One region of the Chryseobacterium sp. Marseille-Q8038 genome, then DNA from elsewhere that is predicted to be linked to it. Evidence: riboswitches for the same ligand, from Rfam matches in the RefSeq annotation. Region 1 holds a riboswitch; each other region holds the start of a gene.
The links. Region 1 has a riboswitch for cobalamin ahead of ACWPWS_RS10575 (T9SS type A sorting domain-containing protein). Riboswitches for the same ligand answer to the same signal wherever they lie in the genome.
Positions count from the first base shown of each region.

Region 2: linked by a shared signal. The riboswitch ahead of ACWPWS_RS23675 (TonB-dependent receptor plug domain-containing protein) and the one ahead of ACWPWS_RS10575 (T9SS type A sorting domain-containing protein) in region 1 are both predicted to bind cobalamin.
Region 3: linked by a shared signal. The riboswitch ahead of prpB (methylisocitrate lyase) and the one ahead of ACWPWS_RS10575 (T9SS type A sorting domain-containing protein) in region 1 are both predicted to bind cobalamin.

Region 1 covers NZ_CBCOPN010000001.1:2,285,586-2,289,861, forward strand. Annotated here, with positions in the region: gene ACWPWS_RS10570 (esterase-like activity of phytase family protein) at 341-1,609, opposite strand; cobalamin riboswitch at 1,843-2,032, shown strand; gene ACWPWS_RS10575 (T9SS type A sorting domain-containing protein) at 2,096-3,202, shown strand; gene clpP (ATP-dependent Clp endopeptidase proteolytic subunit ClpP) at 3,521-4,207, opposite strand.
Region 2 covers NZ_CBCOPN010000002.1:2,144,533-2,148,808, reverse strand. Annotated here, with positions in the region: gene ACWPWS_RS23680 (YncE family protein) at 1-316, opposite strand, end outside; gene ACWPWS_RS23675 (TonB-dependent receptor plug domain-containing protein) at 313-2,346, opposite strand; cobalamin riboswitch at 2,456-2,640, opposite strand; gene ACWPWS_RS23670 (transporter) at 2,734-3,681, opposite strand; gene ACWPWS_RS23665 (cytochrome-c peroxidase) at 3,694-4,276, opposite strand, start outside.
Region 3 covers NZ_CBCOPN010000001.1:2,494,502-2,498,777, forward strand. Annotated here, with positions in the region: tRNA gene ACWPWS_RS11570 (tRNA-Arg) at 26-99, shown strand; gene ACWPWS_RS11575 (hypothetical protein) at 239-802, opposite strand; cobalamin riboswitch at 1,051-1,243, shown strand; gene prpB (methylisocitrate lyase) at 1,689-2,597, shown strand; gene prpC (bifunctional 2-methylcitrate synthase/citrate synthase) at 2,584-3,738, shown strand; gene ACWPWS_RS11590 (bifunctional 2-methylcitrate dehydratase/aconitate hydratase) at 3,772-4,276, shown strand, end outside.

The DNA of each region.
Region 1 (4,276 bases):
ACCGTAATATCAGAATGGTAAAGCCAATCATTTTCATTTTACGGTGATACAAACGATTGGTTTTTCAATATATACATTGCTGAATAATCAATCATTTACATTATTCTATATCTTGAATATCATCATCAACCATCATGCTAAGGCTGAAACATATTATTAAAACAATGAAAAATAATTCAACAAAGAAAAAGTAAGTTTTAATACGTAAATACGAAATGTAACTAAACAGAAAACCCCTGAAAAGAGCCGTCATTACAACGAAACTCATTTCAAGGGTTTTCATTTGATTTCAGGCGCATCACTATCTTCGATGCCGCCGTTTTCCGTTAAAAAAATCTAATTATTGAATATTGACTACATACATCGTTCCTTTGTCTACTTTCCCTGTTTTAGGAAGAATCTTAGCTTTCGGATTTCCGTTTCCATCATCCACTACTCCAAAATCATCATCATTGAAAACAGCCAGTTTATTATTTCCCAAATAAACGATCCCTTCAAACTTATCATGCTCATACCCCAGTTTTGCAACAAGATCAACAGCCAATGTTTTGGTCACAGCTTTTATTCCGGCAGTGGTAATTTCATCCCATGAGCATTGTTCCAAAGCTTTTCCATTCACTTTCATACCGTCCACAGCAGTAATATCTGTTCCGTTTACATCCGTTGCATTGCTCAGATTAATTCTGTATACTTTTTTAATTCCTCCCTGGGATCCAAAATTTCCGTCTCTTTCGATCACTAAAAATTCGTTGTTACTTAACGCTGTAATATCACATACCGAATCCGAAGCACCTCCATCCTGTTTATATAAAAACTGCTTGGTCTGCCCTGTAATAATATCGAACGTGACAATTCTCGTTAAAGTAGTATTGGTTGCCAATGCTTTGCTTGGTACCAGCATCATCGACTGTATAGTTCCTACCAGCGTTCTTCCGTCCGGAGTAATACACAATCCTTCCATCCCTCTGTTGGCCCTTCTTTTGGCTAAAACGGCAGGTAATTTTCTTGTTCCGGTATTTACACCTATCGGGCTTATTCTTTCCATTTCTACTCCCTCTGCACTGTAATGCACAATATGCGGTCCGTATTCATCGGAAACCCAGAATGTACCGTCGGCTGCTGCTACAATACTTTCACTGTCAAGACCGTACTGATCAGTACCTAAAACATTTCCGGAAGCATCATAAGCAATTTCTCCTGTACTTCCCATTCCTACAGGATTTGGAAGACCTGTAATAGGTTGTCCTGATGGATTTTTAAGCTTAATATATTTGATAACCTCTACATTCCCGTCAGCATTAATTTTAAAATGCATAATCGTTGGCGTAAAGTTAGGTGCTAAGAACTTTTTTCCATTCTGGAAGTCGGTATTTGGACCTCTGTCTGTAATGACATAAAATTCACCTTTTCTTGTAGGGTGAGCTGCAGCTCCGGAACCAAATCCGCCGTTGATAACATCCACTCCGTTAATCGTAGCCAGTTTTGTAAATGGAAACTCCTGAGGAAGTTTGGAATAATTAATATCCTGATTCATTATTGTTGTGTCATCATCACTTTTACATGAGGCCAATACTGCCAGTACTCCAACAGACCATAGTAATTTTTTCATATGCTATTTTATGGCTGCGAATGTATAAACTGATTGTAAACTGATCTTGAATATAATGATAATTGTATTTTAACATTAGAATCTAAAAATGAATTGAATATAAACAGAAAAATTCAGGATTTAAAAATAAAACAACAACAATACAAGCAAATCAATAAACAATATGAAAATCAATTTTTTAAGGATATCTGAAAAAAAATAATTCACAAAACAGACTCATCAATTTATATGATATATTTGCAGCGTTTTAAGGCTGAACAATGTTCATTAATAGGGAATCAGGTGAGAATACTATTCAAATCCTGAGCTGTACCCGCAACTGTAAACTGTTTAAACTTATAGCATAATAATCCACTGGAGGGAAATCCGGGAAGGAAGCTGTAAGATGTGAGCCAGGAGACCTGCCTTAGAATACTGACTTCAGAGAAGAATTGTTTCTCCCCCTGAAGATAAGTTTCGGGAATAAAACTTTAAATTAATGATATCATGAGGAAAATTTATCTTTTTTTCTTACTGCTTTGTATGCAGCTCTTGTCGGCCCAATTTACAGAAAACGACATTAAATTTTGGGTAGGAACCGGTTCTAAAAAGGCCTATTTCATTGCAGATTTTAATGACAGCAGTACTCCCAATTCTTATGCATGGGGATACCGTTTTGATGGCAATGATTTATTGATGGAAGATCTTATCAATGCAATTGTGGCAGCAGAACCCCAAATGAACGTTGATATTCCCACAGGATATCTTTCTATTCTGAATTATAATCATCATACATCCACCATTGATGACAGCTGGATAACATGGTCCGGGTCCGGTGCATCCGGCATGACATGGAACAACGGTGTAGGCTATACTCCTTTAGTGGACGGAAAATGGTATGGAGTTTCATATGGCCTTGATCATTATGACATCCCTCCTTCTCCTCCTGTTCCGGCTTATAGTTCTTCATGGTTTACTCCCTCTCAGGTTACTCATTGGGTGGGAACCGGAAATAATAAAAGCCTCATAGTTATTGATTTTGGGACAGATAATGCCAATGGAAACGCCAATTCTTTTGTGTTTGGAATTAAATATAACGGAAGTATAACTGCAGAGCAGGCTCTACAGCTGGTTCAGACTCAGATTTCCTATTTTAATTTTACATCAGCGAACAATCAGATTTCTAACTTATCATTAAATTCATTTACCGGGAATACTTCCGGATCGGGCAGCTGGAAATTGTATAAAGGAAAAGATTTATCAAGCTGGCAAATGAAAGCAAATCTTTCTCAGGTTCAGCTGAGCAATAACGATTGGTTTGGATTAAGCTTCGGACAAAGAAGACCATTTACTCCAACTGAAGCACAACTGACATTGGGTACTTCATCAGTTACAAAGAAAAAATTCGGCATTTATCCAAATCCGGCAAGTGATTTTATTCAGATTGAAACTGATGAGAAACTGAAAGAAGTGAATGTTTATTCTGCTACAGGACAAAAGGTAATAACTTCTCAGGAGTTGAAGATTCCTATCCGATCTTTATCCTCAGGAGTTTATTTTGTTGAGATTAAAACCAATAGTGGTTCTGTGATACATAAGATTGTAAAAAAATAAAGAAAAGTGCCTAATTGTTGTTTTTTAATGAATGCGTGTAGAAAACCACCCCGTCAAAAATTCTTTGAATTTTCGCCACCCCTCCAAAGGATGGGAATTTTTACGTCTTTAATTGAAATCTGGTCTGGATTGTAACTATTTCTGAAGTATTTCTTCATGAATAATTGCGGCTGGATTCCTACGGAATGACACAATTGGAATGATGGTTTATCCATACAGTTTGTCATTCCGTAGTAATCTAAACAGTCAAAATTCATAATTAATCCTACAAAAAAAACCGCACCAGATAGGTGCGGTTTCTTATGATTTTACAATCAATTATTTTTTCTCAGTAGATCTTTGAAGAACCTCATCTACCATTCCGTAGCCTTTAGCTTCTTCAGAAGTCATCCAGTAATCTCTGTCAGAAGATTTCTCTACCCACTCGTAAGTTTGTCCTGAATGGTGACCGATAATTTCATAAAGCTCCTGTTTCAATTTCAACATCTCTCTTAAGTTGATCTCCATATCAGAAGCAACTCCCTGAGCACCTCCTGACGGCTGGTGGATCATTACTCTTGAGTGCTTAAGCGCAGAACGCTTTCCTTTTTCTCCGGCAACCAATAATACAGCTCCCATTGAAGCAGCCATCCCTGTACAGATTGTTGCTACATCCGGCTTAATAATCTGCATGGTGTCATAAATACCTAAACCTGCATAAACACTTCCACCAGGAGAGTTGATGTAGATTTGAATATCTTTTGAAGGATCTGCACTTTCTAAGAATAAAAGCTGTGCTGTAACGATGTTTGCTACCTGATCATCAATCCCTGTTCCCAGGAAGATAATTCTGTCCATCATCAAACGGGAGAAAACGTCCATTTGAGCAACGTTTAATCTTCTTTCTTCCATGATGTACGGAGTAAGATTCGTTGGGCCATACATTCCCATATACTGATCGGTAACCAAACCGTTGTTTCCTAAATGTTTTACAGAGAAATCTCTGAATTCTTTTTTAATGTCCATATTTCTATTATGTATTATTTTTTAACTATTCTCGAAGTTTAAATTACAATATTTATTCCTAAAATTTTA
Region 2 (4,276 bases), on a different contig from region 1:
AAACATTCACAATGATATAGAGTTTACTTCCATAGACTTTGATATCATTTCCTACATCTCCCAGCTCTTTTACCACATTCGGATTGATTTCAGCATAGATATTCCGGTAGTAGGTTCCTTTGGTGTAATCAAAAAAATCCAGCGTACATTTATTGCTTCCCATATTCCCTTCATTCAGCATGTAAAAACCTTTTATTGCTGTATTTTCTGAAGGAAGTCCTTCTACCACTTCCTGACGGACAATAATATCATCTGTACGGCATGAAGTAAGAAAAGCTAATACCAGAAATAAAAAATAAAAGTTTAGTTTTCTCATAAGGTGAAGTTTAGAATAAGTTTAAAATTTCTTCCAGGCATCGGATAATTGATGACAACATCATAATATTGATTGAAAATATTATTCATTTCAAGGCTCACTTTAAATTGGTGATTCGCCCAATTGAATTTTTTCTGAACAGACAGATCGTGAGTATACCAGGGCTGTACATAATTGTATTGAATATTGTCCTGATTCACATCATATCTTTCTCCTACATACATTGCACTGTAATTGAAACTCCAGTCTTTATAATCTGCCATCAAACTGAATGATCCGCTATGCCATGGGGTATAAGGAATCTGATTACGATAAAAGGTGTCTTCCGGATCACTTATATCTCTTGCGCTTTGATATGTGTAAGAGAGCAATGGTCTTAGCTTTACCTTTCCTAATTGCATTTCAGTCTGAATATTTACATCCGCTCCAATGATTTCAACCATTCCAAGATTCATCATCAGCCAGCGGAACATACTTCCGTTAGGGGCCGCTACAATTTTATCCTGTACTTTGTTGTAGTAACCATCTACTTTAGCATAAAAGGTTTTAAAGAAATGGTTGGTATAATTCTTCTGATAAGTAAATCCTACGTCATACTGATTGGTAAATTCCGGTTTCAGATAAGTATTTCCGATATTGGTATAATATAAATCATTGAAAGTGGGAAGTCGGAAAATTCGTTTATAGAAAGCTCTAAGCGTAAGTTCAGGAATAATCTCAGGCTGATAACTCATAAATACGGCAGGTGTCCATTCTCTGCTGTCTCCCGGTCTTTTGTTTTTTCTTACTTCTTCAAACGTAAAAGTTCCTAAAAGGCTTCCCAGAATTTTGAACCTGTTCCACTGATAGGTTGTTGCCAATGCCACCAATGTTGTGTAGCGCGTAGGGTAAGAAAAGTTATCCAGATTAGCATCAAGATTATTGTATTGAAAATCTCCGCTCAGACTCACATCCCAATTGGGTGTGATAGAATAGATATTGGATGAGGAAAGATAGAGCTCTCTTTGGATATAGGTATTATCGGTATGAATAATAGACTGCGAACGAACCGTATCCATGAAATGAGTATAATCGTAGGCGAATTTTGCTTTCAGCTGTGTTTCAAATTTTGGGAACAGTTTTTTTCTCAGATTGGCCTGTACAAAATAATTTTCGTCAGAAAGTCTCGCTCCTCTTCCACCAAAACGGCCGTTGACGATAGGTGCCGGCATCCCACGGTTTGAAATATAACCGTAGCCACGGATATTCCAGCTTCCGTTATTTAGACTGCCGTTGATAGACGTTTCAAAACGTTTTGCCCTGATATCTGAATCCTGTCTCTTTGCGATGGTATCATAAGCCTGCTGGCCATCGGGATATTTTTTAGCATAACGAAATCTATAAATCCCGTCACTCTGCATGAATTCTCCACTGAAACTGGCAGAAACTCTGTCTGATATTTTTTGTTCCAAACGGAATGACGGATTGAAAAGATCAATGGAAGCACTTTTTGCTCTTATAACGAGATTGGTTTTTCTTGTTCCTTTAAATACAGGTGTTTTGGGCTGCAGATAGATCGATCCCGAAGAGCCAAAATCTTTTGCAGGTTGGAAAATTTCACTTTTCTGCCCATTATACAACGATATTTCTTCCAGATCGTCTAAAGAATATCTTCCCAGATCCACCAGTCCGTTTTGGGCATTTCCCAATTGAATTCCATCATAGAAAACACCAACATGCTGGCTTCCCATACTGCGGATATTAATGGTTTTCAAACCACCTAACCCTCCATAATCTTTGATCTGAACTCCGGAAAAATACCGCAAAGCATCTGCCACTGAATGGCTGTTCAGTCTTTCCAGCTGCTCACCCTGCAGGGTTTGTGCCGGAATAATTTCTTTAAAATTCTTTTTATAAAGGCTGATCGCCTTGATGGATTCTTCCTTCAGAGTGTCATTTTTCTTTTTTTGAGAATATAAAAGTTGAGATGTGATCACCAGTATTGTGAAAACAGCTTTATGAATTGCAGAAGTAGTTTGTTTTGCCGCCATTAGCTCATTTAGGATAATGAAGACGCTAATGGATATAAGAAAGCAACGACAAAGCACAGCTGTCACTGCACAGAATCATTGATGTCCTAAGCTTTATTCCACGAAAGCGTCAAACGATTATTTTCTGGCAGGTCTTCTGACTTACTCCATTTTTGAAATCCTTCCCATTAAAAAACAGTGGATATATTCTTCAAAAACCTTGGTGTGGAGCTTACAGCAGCGGGTCTGTTCCGGATTTTCACCGGATTCCCTTTTAAGAGCTTTTTAGGGCTCACCAAATTCCGGCAAAGATAAAAAATTATTCCTAACCCCCAATTAAAATAATGATTCATAAACAATTAAAGCTCCCAAAGGAGCTTTAACATGATTTTTCAAAAGGGTTTTTATTTAAATCCCAATATTCAGGAAAATACTGAATCTTGATTTTGCTTCGATATCACCTCCTGCCAGATGGGTATACATAGGAAGCATGAGTTCACTTCCCAAACTCAGCCTTTTATAGGAAGCTTCAAATCCTAACTTTCCATACAATGCGCTTCCTGCAGTATTGGGCAGCGCTTCGTCAAACTGTTTATTCTGGGCATACACTTCTCCCTGCACTCCCGTTTTTACAGAAAAAATAGATTTTTCATTCCCCGCAACCTGATAAAAACCTGTTGCAGCATAATTCCATTGGTTTCCAAATCGGTAATTTTTCTTATTCTCCGTTTTGATGGTATAATCTGTATTCACCAACACAGCCACTTTATTTTTCTGAAACTTATAATTCAAAGCGGCCTGATAATCCCAGCTTCCGGTTCCCAGCTGAAAACTCGGATTAACGCCGGAAGCTCCTTTCTCATCGAATTTCCCCAAAGGAATTTTCACACCCAACCCTCCGCTTAAGTGGTGAAAATTATCTTTAGAACTCATCAGCTGATAAATTCCCATCAGGTTAAGATCCCCGATTCCGTTGATTTTGATATCTCCCTGTTGGGTTTTCTTTTCATGGAAATGGAATGGCAGACTTGCATATACACTCAGTTTTTTAGTTAAAGGAATCTTTCCCCAAAGCTGTAAGGTATTGAAATACTGATCCTGTGTAAGATCTTTCACAAATAGGTTTTCTTTTGCTTTGTAATGCTGTGCAAAGTATTTGATTCCGATAAACTGTGGATTCAATAAAGACTCAAAGCCGGAAGAACCATTTCCTGCAGCACAGCCACAGGCATCACAATCATCATCAAAATCAAATCTGCTAAAGCTGTCCGGAGCTATATATGCGCTATCTCTGATGGTTTTTGCCTGATATTGCCCAAACAGGATTAAACTTAGTATTACTATAATCTTCTTCATGTTTTCTATAAATTATTCTGCAAATTTTGGATTGGATATAAAACTTTTATCTGATAATGTTTTCAGGAATGCAATGATCGACTGTTTTTCCTGACTGTTCATAGCAATACCTATATGCCCATTCTGTTTCAGCTGCGAATCCAGATTGGGATTATCTTCTACCTGACCTGAATAGAAATTGAGTACTGCCTCTAAGGTGTAAAATCTTCCGTCATGCATATAAGGTGCTGTATATTCTACATTTCTCAGACTCGGAACACGGAATTTCATCCAGTCTACCTGATTAAGAGTAACTCTGTAGCGTCCTGCATCTTTGAACTCGGTGTTATAATACATTCCTGTATTGCGGAAACTTTCATCGGTAAATAATTCTCCACTATGACAAGAGGCACATTTCTGACCGAATAAAGCCATTCCTTGGGATTCTGCTGAAGTTAGCTGCTCTTTTCCCTGTCTGAATCTATCATATTTTGAATCTGCAGAAATCAGCGAAGCCATAAACTGTGACAGTGCTTTTAGAATTCTTTCTCCCGTAACTGTTTCATCTCCATAAGCTTCCCTGAAAAGTTTTTTATACTTCTGGTCATCTTTTATT
Region 3 (4,276 bases), 210 kb from region 1:
AGTAGTTTTCTCAAAACTACTCAATGGGTGCGTAGCTCAGCTGGATAGAGCATCTGCCTTCTAAGCAGACGGTCAAAGGTTCGAATCCTTTCGCGCTCACTTAAAGACTTACTGGAAACAGTGAGTCTTTTTTTGTGTTTACTCTTAATCAAAAATCTTTTTATAGCTCACAAAATAGAGCATCCCGATTTATAATCGGGACGGCAAAGGTTCGAATCCTTTCGCGCTCACAAAAAATTTATAATTCGAAATATTGCCCCAACCATTCATCAAAATGTTCTTTATGCTTATCCTGAGCAGCTTTAATCAATAAGTCAGGTTCTTCAATCTGGCTTAGCCCATAATCTCCTTTCATCCAGGCTAAATATTCACTTAACCCTTCACTCTCTTCATAATCATCTTCCTCTTTATAAAAATAAGCCTCATCAAACCCTACTGAAATTTCATTGTCAAAAGTGAGCAGATGCAAAAACTGCAGTATATTTTCAGCCACAATGTGAACACCGCCTTCATCCCCAAAAACAACCACAGGCATTTTATTTAAAGGCTGCTCTACTCCGTTATTCCAAATGGCATAGAAGGAACCGGAACCATTCGCCTGTGCAAAAGGCAGTAAACTATTCAGAAAACTTTCATCCTCACTCCAGCTTTTTAATCCGGATTTATCATCAATTAAAACACCAAAACCTTGTGAATAATTTTCATACGAGGAAATAGTATTCTGAAAGTAGATCAATTTTTCCAGTTCTACCGGAATTTCCTGCAGATTCAAGTTTTGTTTAAATTTTGTAATTTCTACCATGGTCAATTATATTCGGTTAATAAGATTTATAAAATGAAAATAGAACAGCAAATTTATTAACTATCTTTAATTTTATGGTCATATTTTATATTAATTTAACAACACAAACAAGCTGTTCTACTCCCAAAACATAGATTACAACTAAAACATTTTCAATACATTAAATTAAAAAAACTATTGATTACATAAAATATCTTTTTCGTTATTATAAAATACTTATATTTACCACCAAGGAGTTCTTAAAACCTTCTTTATCAACCGAAACTGGTTACACTTAGCTGTGTATTAAAAGGGAATCGTGTGTAAATCACGAACTGTCGCGCAACTGTAAGTAACATACAAAAAGTTTTTATCAATTGATATCCACTGTATATTTTTTATATGGGAAGGATGATAAAAACAGTTACAAGTCAGGAGACCTGCCTATTTCGTATTGACGATGCTTTCGCGATTTGAAGCTTACAGTCAGGTATGATGCGATATGGATATAGTACGATAACTTTTTTATCAAACTGTGTTATTTTTTGAGATGAATATGAGCGTACGTTGCGTACTTCTCATGATTCTGTAGCTCATTCGTATCCCCTTTCCGTAATTTTTCTTTCTTAATAAAGCACCGCGAAGTTTACAGAGAACTTTTTATAGGATTTAATCAATGTAAAAAGGGATAAGGTGTACCAAAGCAATTTTAATTATTCGTGGAGTTTCAACAGGTTTATTTTACAAACCTGTACAATCAGAGTTTCTCAAAATTCCCAACATCTGCACAATGGGAAAATTTCTCAACTCCTTTCCTACTTTTTACTTTTTACTCAAAAGCGATGTCTTTACAGCTCTTCCGCTTCTTTAATGATAAACAAATTTCAACTCAACAATAAATATTATAATGATCAAAAATGAAAATTGGAAGTCGCCCGGCTTAAAATTCCGGGAGGCTATGGAAAAAGAAAATCCCCTTCAGATTGTTGGAGCCATCAATGCAAACCATGCATTATTGGCACAGCAGGCTGGTTTTAATGCCATCTATCTTTCAGGAGGAGGTGTTGCTGCAGGGTCTTTAGGAATTCCTGATTTAGGAATTACAACTCTGGATGATGTACTCATAGATGTTCAGCGTATTACTAATATTTGTGATTTACCACTTTTGGTAGATATTGATACAGGATTTGGGCCTTCTGCTTTTAATGTTGCCCGAACGATAAAATCATTAATCAAAGCCGGAGCTGCTGCCATTCACATTGAAGATCAGGTGGGCGCAAAACGTTGCGGACACCGCCCCGGAAAAGAAATCGTAAGCAAAGAGGAAATGGTGGACCGGATTAAAGCCGCAGCAGATGCCCGTACTGATGAAAATTTTGTGATCGGAGCCAGAACAGATGCTTTTGCCAGTGAAGGACTGGAAAAAACACTAGAAAGGGCCATCGCTTATAAAGAAGCCGGTGCAGATTTCATTTTTGCTGAAGCAGTTCCTGATTTAAGCTTTTATCAAAAATTTGTTGATGCTACTGGGATTCCTGTACTAGCCAATATCACGGAATTTGGAATGATCAAAATGTACACTGTAGAAGAACTGAAAAATGCAGGTGTAGGACTCGTCCTCTACCCTCTTTCTGCCTTCAGAGCTGCCAATAAAGCTGCACAGAATGTATACCAACATATCCGTAAAGACGGAACACAAGCCAATGTGCTAGCTACAATGCAGACAAGAGAAGAACTCTATCAAAGTATTGGCTACCACGATTATGAACAAAAATTAGATAACCTTTTTAAACAAAATACTCATGTCAACGAATAGCGAACCAACATTTAAGCCTAAAAAAAGCGTAGCACTTTCCGGAGTAACAGCAGGTAATACCGCTCTTTGCAGTGTAGGAAAAAGTGGAAATGATCTCCATTACAGAGGTTATGATATATTGGATCTTGCAGAGAGAGCACAATTTGAAGAAGTTGCTTACCTGCTTATTTATGGTCAGCTGCCCACTGAAGCTCAACTCAAAAACTATAAAGCAAAATTAAAATCATTGAGAGGCCTTCCTCACTCTGTAAGAAATATTTTAAAAAGTATTCCGGCAGCTGCCCACCCAATGGATGTCATGCGTTCAATGGTTTCAGCAATTGGAAGTATTCAGCCGGAAAAAGATGATCACAATGTAGCCGGAGCAAGAGATATTGCAGATAAATTATTAGCATCATTCAGTTCCGGGCTTTTATACTGGTATCACTATACCCACAATGGTAAAGAAATCAATGTAGAGACTGATGATGATACTATTGGCGGACATTTCCTTCACCTTTTACATGGTAAAAAAGCTCCTGATTCATGGGTGAAAGCAATGGAAATTTCCCTTAATCTGTATGCCGAACATGAGTTTAATGCTTCTACTTTCACCGCACGTGTCATTGCCGGAACCTCATCAGACTTTTATTCCTGTATCACAGGGGCTATCGGTGCTTTGAGAGGCCCTAAACATGGGGGAGCCAATGAAGTGGCTTTTGAGATCCAGAGCCGATACAATTCTCCTGATGAGGCAGAAGAAGATATCAGAAAACGTATTGCCAACAAAGAAGTAATTATAGGATTCGGACATCCTGTTTATACCCTGTCAGACCCAAGAAATGTAGTCATTAAAAAAGTAGCTAAAGAACTTTCCGAAGAAGCCGGAGACATGCTGTTGTATAATATCGCTGAAAGGCTGGAAACTGTGATGTGGGAAGAAAAGAAAATGTTCCCTAATCTGGACTGGTTCTCCGCAGTATCTTATCACCTGATGGGAGTTCCTACCCTGATGTTTACTCCACTATTTGTGATTTCAAGAGTCACAGGATGGAGCGCACACATTATTGAACAAAGACAGGATGGGAAAATTATCCGTCCAAGTGCCAATTATACAGGTCCTGAAAATAAAGACTTTGTATCTATCGAAAATAGAAAATAAAAAATCAATTCATAATTAAACTAAAAAATAAAGATGTCATCACACATTTCAAACGAAAGGCCACAGCCGGATCAGGTATTAACAGATATTGCAGATTATGTATTACACTATGAAATCAAAAATGATTTAGCATGGAAAACAGCCCACTACTGTTTATTAGACACGATCGGTTGTGGACTGGAAGCACTTACCTATCCTGCATGTACCAAACTTTTAGGACCCATTGTAAAAGGTACCATAGTTCCGAATGGAGCTAAAGTTCCGGGTACACAATTTCAGCTGGATCCAGTACAGGCTGCTTTCAACATCGGAGCAATTATCCGTTGGTTAGATTTCAATGATACCTGGCTGGCCGCTGAATGGGGACATCCTTCAGATAACCTGGGCGGAATTTTAGCAACAGCAGACTGGCTTTCAAGAACAAATATTGCAGAAGGAAAAGCTCCGCTTAAAATGAAACAGGTTCTGGAAGCGATGATCATTGCCCATGAAATTCAAGGAGTTATCGCATTGGAAAATTCATTCAACAAAGTAGGTT